Regions from separate parts of the Faecalibacterium sp. 7 genome, predicted to be linked through region 2. Evidence: predicted binding sites of a transcription regulator. Region 2 holds the regulator's gene; each other region holds the start of a gene.
The links. The regulator Rex, encoded in region 2, represses fermentation and respiration genes when NADH is low (regulators of the CRP and FNR family bind a similar motif). The targets are predictions, from matches to a motif close to ATTGTTAANNNNTTAACAAT.
Positions count from the first base shown of each region.

Region 1: ACKXF7_RS07105 (flavocytochrome c) is a predicted target of Rex. The motif match lies at 977-996, and genes of this name have one in related genera.
Region 3: ACKXF7_RS14215 (phosphoglycerate kinase) is a predicted target of Rex. The motif match lies at 648-667, and genes of this name have one in related genera.
Region 4: coaD (pantetheine-phosphate adenylyltransferase) is a predicted target of Rex. The motif match lies at 1,534-1,553, and genes of this name have one in related genera.

Region 1 is NZ_CP186911.1:1,451,395-1,453,598, reverse strand. It holds gene ACKXF7_RS07110 (LysR family transcriptional regulator) at 1-860, opposite strand, end outside; gene ACKXF7_RS07105 (flavocytochrome c) at 1,035-2,204, shown strand, end outside.
Region 2 is NZ_CP186911.1:435,891-438,094, forward strand. It holds gene ACKXF7_RS02300 (thymidine kinase) at 1-238, opposite strand, end outside; gene ACKXF7_RS02305 (redox-sensing transcriptional repressor Rex) at 490-1,131, opposite strand; gene ACKXF7_RS02310 (ClpP family protease) at 1,409-2,089, shown strand.
Region 3 is NZ_CP186911.1:2,836,208-2,838,411, forward strand. It holds gene ACKXF7_RS14210 (glycosyltransferase family 2 protein) at 1-549, shown strand, start outside; gene ACKXF7_RS14215 (phosphoglycerate kinase) at 785-1,993, shown strand; gene tpiA (triose-phosphate isomerase) at 2,098-2,204, shown strand, end outside.
Region 4 is NZ_CP186911.1:2,727,677-2,729,880, forward strand. It holds gene ACKXF7_RS13600 (acetyl-CoA C-acetyltransferase) at 1-846, opposite strand, end outside; gene coaD (pantetheine-phosphate adenylyltransferase) at 925-1,431, opposite strand; gene ACKXF7_RS13610 (butyryl-CoA:acetate CoA-transferase) at 1,944-2,204, shown strand, end outside.

The sequences.
Region 1 (2,204 bases), 1.0 Mb from region 2:
TGTGCATAGCGCGGCAGATAGTCACCGGTGCGCCATGCCGCCACCGATTCAATATGAAGTGTACAGTTTTGTAAAGGATAGGCTCCGAAAGGAATATTAAGTTCCAGATGTTCCAACAGTTCTCCGCTCAAAAATCCAATTCCATAGCCGTTTGCAGCCAATGCAGCCGCAGCACGAATATTGCTGCTCTCTAAAATCTCGGCGGGCTGAATATGCCGCTTTTCCAGCTCCTGAAGGATATACTGTCCTTGCCGTTGGGTACGATTTTGCAAAAGCAAAGTCTGTCCGGCCAACCACTCCAGCGAAAACTCTCCGATTTGGGCAGCTTTCGCTTCTAACGGATGCCCTTTCGATAAAATTGCGTACATCTTATCACTGTGCATTACCTGATAGCTCAAGCCGGTTATTCGCTCAAAGGACATATAAAATGCCAGATCTATTTCGCCGTTTAACAGTTTCTGGTCAAGTACGGCACTGGGGGCCTCTACAATGCGGAACTGTACCTGCGGAAACTCTTTGTGGAAGATGGGTAGTACCTTCGGCAGCGAGAAGCTGCATCGGAACGGCGGGATACCAACATAAAGAACACCCCGGTCAGAACGCAGAATATCCGTCATCTCTGCATCCATCTCACGCTTCTGGCTTAGGATACGCTCCACATGGGCATAGTACCGCTGTCCGGCATAGGTCAGCTTCAATCGGCGGCTCCCACGTTGAAACAAAACCAGTCCAAGGTCTTCTTCCAACTTTTGCAAAAATTTAGAAAGTGTAGGTTGGCTGACATAGAGCTGCCGCGCTGCATGGGTAAGATTTCCGCATTTTACAATAGTGGAAAAATATTCTAACTCCTTGAAATCCATATAGATTCACCTGCCTATTCCGTGTGCTTTTATTTTATCATGTACTATGCATATAGGCTATAGAAAAAATGAAAAATTGATATTTTTGGAATCGAAAAAGTTATGATATACTGCTACTTGTGAAATATATCACAAGAAAATCTTTCTTTGGGACGAAAAAAGCAGGAGGAAATCATGAAAAAGAACAAGATGCTGTATCGCATTGTTGCAGCAGTCCTTGCTTGTGCAGTGGTTGCGCTGGCGCTCGTCACGTATCAGAGCCGCAGTAGCAGCAATGCACCTGTGGCAGAAGGCGCTGTGACTGCAACTGGTTCGGCGAAGGGCATGGAAGGCGATGTGGTGGTGGAAGTCACAGCAGATGCCACTACTATATACTCCATCACCGTGAAGGAGCAGAATGAAACACAGGGCATTGGCTCTGTGGTCTGTGAGCAGCTGCCGGATACCATGGTGGCTGCAAACAGCTACAATGTGGATGGCATTGCCGGTGCAACGGTCACCAGCGATGCGCTGAAGGAAGCCGTGAAAGCCGCTCTGACCAGTGCCGGGCTGGATGCATCTGCTTTTGCAGTTGCACAGACGAGCGATGCCGCAGTGGAAAAAACTGCCGAGAGTCTGTATTGTGATGTGGTCATTGTTGGTGCAGGCGGTGCCGGTTTGACTGCTGCTGCACAGGCCGCTGAAAATGGAGCCAAGGTCATTGTTGTTGAAAAGATGCCCATTGTGGGCGGCAACAGCCTGAAAGCAACGGGCGGCATGAACGCTGCGGACACCAAATATCAGGAAGCACTGGGCATTACGGACAGTGGTGTGGACGAATTTATCGAGGATACCATGAATGGCGGCCATCAGATCAACGACCGCAGCTTGGTGACCGTGATGGCAGAAGAAAGTTCGGATGCAGTCGATTGGCTGGATGCTATCGGTGCTCCGCTGCCCAAAGTCGCTGCAACGGGCGGTACTACCCACAAATATCTGCATGAGCCGGAAGATGGAAGCGCAGTCGGCAGCTATCTGGTTGAAAAGCTGAATGCACAGGCAGAAAAGCTGGGTGTGCAGATCATGCTGAACACCGAAGCGACCGAGATCCTGACGGAAAATGGTGCTGCGGTTGGCATCAAGGCAGAAAGCAAGGAACATAATTATACCATCCATGCAAAGAGCGTGATCCTTGCGACCGGTGGTTTTGGCGCGAACTTTGATTTGATGGCCAGCTTCAATCCGGCACTGGCCAATGCTGTGACCACCAATCACGCCGGTGCTACGGGTGATGGTATCCTGATGGCAGAAGCCATTGGCGCTGACACGGTGGACATGGATCAGATCCAGCTGCATCCGACCGTT
Region 2 (2,204 bases):
CAGCGGTGCTGTTGGCCTGACGCACCGCCTCGAACACATCCGTTTCCGGCGGGATCAGCAGATCGGCCTTGCGGCGGACGCCCAGACGGCTGACCAGCTCACCGCCGCCCTTGGTATCCACCTGCGGCTTGAGGATCAGCACCCGCATCCCCTGCTCCTCGTAGTTGTGGGCCACCTGCATCAGGGCGGTACTCTTGCCGCTGTTCATCGCGCCGTAACGGAAATACAGTTTTGCCATTTGAAAAACTCTCCTTACAGAAAGAACCCTCTCAGCCAAAGCCTGACGGCTTTGCCAGCTCCCCCGATGGGGGAGCTTTTCTGCATCTTCCGGGCAGGCTGTCCCTTCGCCGGAGAAGCAGAAACTTTCCCGTCCCCACTCATAAAGCTCCCCTTTTGGGGGAGCTGTCGAGCGTATGCGAGACTGAGAGGGTTCGGCGGCATCTCAGGCTTTGACTGAGAGGGTTCTCTTATTACTTATAATAGGTACGTTCAGTCCTGATTGCGCAAACGGTAGCCCAGACTCATCAGGCTGTCGCCCAGATGGACGTTCTCCACCACCACATCGGGATACGACACCGAAAGGTCATAGTGGGAGAAATTCCAGAAGCCCTCGATGCCCAGATCCACCAGACGGCCGCTGACCTGCTCCGCACCGTCGCGGGGCACACAGAGCACTGCGACCTTGGGGTGATGCTCGGCACAAAAAGACTCCAGCTCGTCGATATGGCGGATCTGGATGCCGCTGATCTCCTTGCCCACCTCGCTCTGTGCCACATCAAAGGCGGCGATCAGGCGGTAGCCGTTGGTATCGGTGGTGATAAAGCGGCTCACTGCCTTGCCCAGACGGCCGCAGCCGATCAGGATGGTGGGCAGGCGGTCGCCGTTGCCGAACAGCAGGCCTTCCAGAATGGAGAGCAGGTTTTCCACCGAGTAGCCGATGCCCTGCCGGCCATTCACATCGCCGATGCAGTTGAAGTCCTGTCGTACCTGCGAAGCGGTGGTGCCCATCTGAGCAGCCAGCTCGCGGGAGGAAATGCTGTTGATGCCGTCTTCCTGCAGAGAGCGCAGATAGCGGTAATATTTGGGAAGACGCTTGATAACGGGAAGCGAAGCCTTTGCAGGGGTGCTCATAGAATACTTTCTCCTTTCGCTCTATCGCAGTACTTGCCGCAGCTGCCTGCTTTACAGATGCGGCGCAGAGAAGCCCCGATCCATTTACGGGTTCATATTGCAGATATTACAGTTTGCAGATATTACAGTCAATTATTTAAAGTATACAGCACGGATGGAGAATGTCAAATCATTCTCAAAAAAATTTTATGAAATGTTACCGTTTTTTTGCTGCGGCGGGTCTGTATAGCCCGGCACAAGCCGGGGAATGCTGACAAAAAACGCAGGAGGAAAGCATATGAACGATGAAACGCAGCAGACCGACGCAGGTCGGCTGGAAAAAGAGGAGATCGAGGATCTGGGCACGGTCACACTGGCCCGCGGCGGGCATGTCATCCACTGCCTGACCGTCATCGGCCAGATCGAAGGCCATTCGGAAGCACCGCAGGGCCAGAAGACCACGAAGTACGAGCATGTCATCCCGCAGCTGGTGGCCGCGCAGGAAGATCCTCGCATCGAAGGTCTGCTGGTGCTGCTGAACACGGTGGGCGGGGATGTGGAAGCGGGCCTTGCGCTGGCGGAGCTGATCGCCAGCGTATCCAAGCCCAGCGCAACGCTGGTGCTGGGCGGCGGACACTCCATCGGCATCCCGCTTGCCGTCAGCGCCCGGCGCAGCTTCATCGTGCCCACAGCCACCATGACCGTGCACCCGGTGCGGCATTCCGGCGTCATTCTGGGGGTGCCGCAGACCATGCGCAGCTTTGAGCAGATGCAGCAGCGCATCACCGGCTTTGTGGCGGCCCACAGCGGCATGACCGAAAAGCGCTACACCGACCTGATGCTCCACACCGGCGAGCTGGTGATGGACATGGGCACCGTGCTGGACGGACGCCGGGCCGTGAAGGAAAAGCTCATCGACGAGCTGGGCGGGCTTTCGGATGCGCTGGCGTGGCTGTATAAAGAAATCGAAAAAGAGTAAGAAGACAGGACGGCAGATAGTTTCTCCAGCGAATGTCCTGGGGGTGGGACCCTGCTGCCGCAGGCAGTAGGGCGGGACTGGAGTCTTGCAACAGCGACGACCGCTGCCCGCGGCA
Region 3 (2,204 bases), 710 kb from region 2:
CCGATACGCAGCTGGTTTGCTCATGAATTTTATCAAATCATCAACAGAATGTCGGATACTGAAATTGTAGATGGTGCCCGGGATTTTCGATTGATGAGCCGAAAAATGGTGGATGCCGTGCTGAGCATGAGTGAGTATAACCGCTTCAGCAAAGGCATTTTCAGCTGGGTAGGATTCCGCACAAAATGGTTCGATTATAAAAATGTGGAGCGTGTGGCAGGCCAGACAAAATGGAATTTCTGGAGCCTGTTCAAATACTCCATCGAAGGCATCGTGGGCTTTTCTACCGCGCCACTGGTCATGGCGGCAGGCCTTGGTGTACTTTTCTGCGCTCTGGCATTCATCGGCATCATCTTCGTGATAGTGCGTGCACTGATTTTCGGCGACCCTACTTCCGGCTGGCCCAGTATGGTATGCATCGTTCTGCTGTGCAGCGGTGTGCAGCTGCTGTGTACGGGTATCGTGGGTGAATATCTGGCCAAGGCCTATCTGGAAGTGAAGCACCGCCCCATTTACATCACTGCGGAGACAGAAGCAGACGGGAGGTAAGCTTTGGGATCAACTGTCGGCCCTAATCACAGCATTGATTCAGCTTATTCGTCCCTTTCGGTCAAAATACACACATTTCCGTGCATCAGCGGCAAATGTTTGTTAAACTATTATCTATCTTGCGACCTTGCAATGTGCACGGTTTTTGTTTATAATAGTATCGTAACGGGGCATGGCCCCCGAATGCGAGCGAAACTCTAGTTCAGACATTAAAACTTGAGAGGAGTTTATTACCATGGGTTTAGGTAAGAAGACGATCGACGATCAGAACTACTGCGGCAAGAAGGTTCTTGTCCGCTGCGATTTCAACGTCCCGATGAAGGACGGTGTCATCACCAACGAGAACCGCATCAACGCAGCTCTGCCCACCATCCAGAAGCTGGTCAATGATGGCGCAAAGGTCATCCTGTGCAGCCATCTGGGCAAGCCCAAGAACGGCCCCGAGGCCAAGTTCAGCCTGGCACCCGTTGCTGTGGCTCTGAGCGCAAAGCTGGGCAAGACCGTTGTGTTTGCAGATGACGACAATGTTGTCGGCGAGAACGCAAAGGCTGCTGTTGCTGCCATGAACAACGGCGACGTCGTTCTGCTGCAGAACACCCGTTTCCGCAAGGAAGAGACCAAGAACATGCCCGAGTTCAGCGAAGAGCTGGCTTCTCTGGCTGATGCATATGTTGACGATGCATTCGGCAGCTGCCACCGTGCACACTGCTCCACCGCAGGCGTCACCGACTTCATCAAGGATACCGCTGTTGGTTACCTGATGGAGAAGGAGATCAAGTATCTGGGCAACGCTGTGAACGATCCCGTTCGTCCCTTCACCGCTATTCTGGGCGGCGCAAAGGTCGCAGACAAGCTGAATGTTATCTCCAACCTGCTGGAGAAGGTCGATACCCTGATCATCGGCGGCGGCATGGCTTACACCTTCGTCAAGGCTCAGGGCTACGAGGTCGGCAAGAGCCTGTGCGACGATTCCAAGCTGGATTACTGCAAGGAAATGATGGCCAAGGCTCAGGAGAAGGGCGTGAAGCTGCTGCTGCCCGTTGATGCTGTCTGCATCAAGGACTTCCCCGATCCCATCGATGCTCAGGTTGAGACCACTGTTGTTCCCGTCACCGCGATCCCGGCTGACATGGAAGGCTGCGACATCGGCCCCGAGAGCATGAAGCTGTTTGCTGATGCTGTCAAGGCATCCAAGACCGTTGTGTGGAACGGCCCCATGGGCGTGTTCGAGAACCCCACTCTGGCAGCTGGCACTCTGGCAGTTGCTAAGGCTATGGCTGAGAGCGACGCTACCACCGTGATCGGCGGCGGCGACAGCGCAGCAGCTGTGCAGCAGATGGGTCTGGGCGACAAGATGACCCACATCTCCACCGGCGGCGGCGCTTCTCTGGAGTATCTGGAGGGCAAGGAGCTGCCCGGCATCGCTGTCATTCAGAACGCATAATTTTTCCGGCATCGTAAATGGGTGCGGCGGCTTCAGCGCCGCCGCACCTTTTTGTTTGTGCACAGACTGCACATATAGAAGGTAAATAAAGGAGATAGAGTATCATGGATAAGGCAAAGCGCAAGGCTATCATTGCAGGCAACTGGAAGATGAACAAGACTGCCTCTGAGGCTGCTGTTCTGGTGGATGAGCTGGTCCCCGCTGTTCAGGA
Region 4 (2,204 bases), 820 kb from region 2:
CACGCCCAGCTCCTTTGCCTTCTCCTCGCTCATGATGACCAGAGCAGCAGCGCCGTCATTGATGGCGGAAGAGTTGCCGGCGGTCACAATGCCGTCCTTGGTGAAAGCGGGCTTCAGCTTTGCCAGCACTTCAGGAGCGCTCAGACGGGGGCCTTCATCAGTATCGAACACGGTGTCGCCCTTCTTGCCCTTGATCACAACGGGAACGATCTCGTCCTTGAAAGCGCCGTCCTTGATGGCCTTGTCAGCCTTCAGCTGGCTGTTGTATGAGAACTCGTCCAGCATCTCACGGGTGATGGGGCTGTAGCCGTACTTCTTCTGATAGGTCTCGTTGGTGCAGACATTCTCAGCGGTCATACCCATGTGCTTGTTGAAGCCGCAGGCATCCCACAGAGCATCGTTGACCATGGTATCCACGATCTCGCTCTTGCCCATAGGAGCGCCCATGCGGTAGCCGTAACGAGCCTTCTGCAGTGCGAAGGGAGCCATGTCCATGTTCTCCATGCCGCCTGCGACCACGATATCAGCATCGCCTGCCTCGATCATCTGAGCAGCCATATTGACGCAGTTCAGACCGGAGCCACACACCACATTGACGGTGACAGCCGGGGTCTCGATGGGCAGACCAGCCTTCAGAGCAGCCTGACGTGCAACGTTCTGGCCCAGACCAGCCTGAATGACACAGCCCATGTAAACATGATCGACCTGCTCAGGTGCGACGTTTGCACGGTTCAGGGCTTCCTTGATGACAATGGAGCCCAGCTCAACTGCGGGAACGTTTGCCAGAGTGCCGCCGAACTTGCCAATAGCGGTACGGCATGCAGATGCGATAACGATCTTTTTCATGTGAATAGCCTCCTGAATTGTGTATGTGTTGCTTTTCGATTGCCTTTTTATCAAAACGCCCTTGGGCATTTCTGCAAATTATTTTTCAGGGTCTTTTCCCTGCCGGATCAGCGCATACTTTTCGTTGACCGCCTTTTCCACATTGGGGGTAACGAACTTGCCGATGTCGCTGCCGTAATACGCTGCCTCCTTCACGATCGTAGAAGAAAGGTAGCTCCACTTGATGCTGGTGGCAAGGAACATGGTCTCAATGCCGGGCATCAGTGCGTGATTGGTCTGCGCAAGCTGGATCTCGTTTTCAAAGTCCGTCACGGCCCGCAGCCCCCGTACCATCACCGAAGCGTGCCGCTTCTTGGCGAACTCTACGGTCAGGCCGTCGAAGCTCTCCACCGAAACGTTCTGGATGCCTTTGCAGCACTCCTTGAGCAGCTCTACGCGCTCCTCTACGGTGAAGAGCGGATTCTTTGCGCTGTTATTGAGCACTGCCACGATCAGATGATCGTTGATCTTTGCTGCGCGCTTGATAATATCAAGGTGTCCTTTTGTGACCGGGTCGAACGAACCGGGATAAACTGCTGTTGCCATCGTCTGGTGTCCTCCTTGAGCGCTGTGAAAAGCGCGTTTTGGTTCTGCCATGATAGCACTTTCCAGTCTTGGGTGCAAGATTTTGTGCAAGCTGTACGTTTTATCGTTAAAATTTAAACAATCAACGCTGTGCCACATCGCGGCAACTTGCTACGCTATAAGTAAATCACATCGTCAAAATTTTATCAAGTCCTTTTGCAAAGATTTTTGGTTTCACCACACCAAACAATCCTCCGAAATTGCTCTAAATTTTGTAAATATTGACAGTCAGCCAAAATTTTCACGATAAACTATTGATTCTGCACATTGTTAATGTTATAACTAAGTTGTGCAGGTCTGCCGAACTGTCCGGCAGCTTTCCCTGTTGTCTGTCAGGATACCACACGGCTATGTCAGAGTTGTGTGCAAACTACCAAAAAACGGTAAATAACCTGCAAAGATCTGTCCGTGCAGGAAGTGTAAATGATAAATTTACAATTCCTTTATGTTATTATAGGAGAGGATGGTTTATAATGGATTTTACGGAACTGTATGCTCAGAAAAAAATGACCGCCGCTCAGGCTGCCGCACTGGTCAAAAGCGGTGACTGGGTGGACTACGGCTGGGCAGTGAACACCCCCGTGGCGGTGGATGCCGAGCTTGCAAAGCGTCTGCCGGAGCTGGAGGGCGTCAACTTCCGCGGCGGCATCCTGATGTGGGTGCCCGCGATCTTCCAGATCGACGACCCCGCCGCACACATGACCTGGAACAGCTGGCACATGGGCGGCATTGAG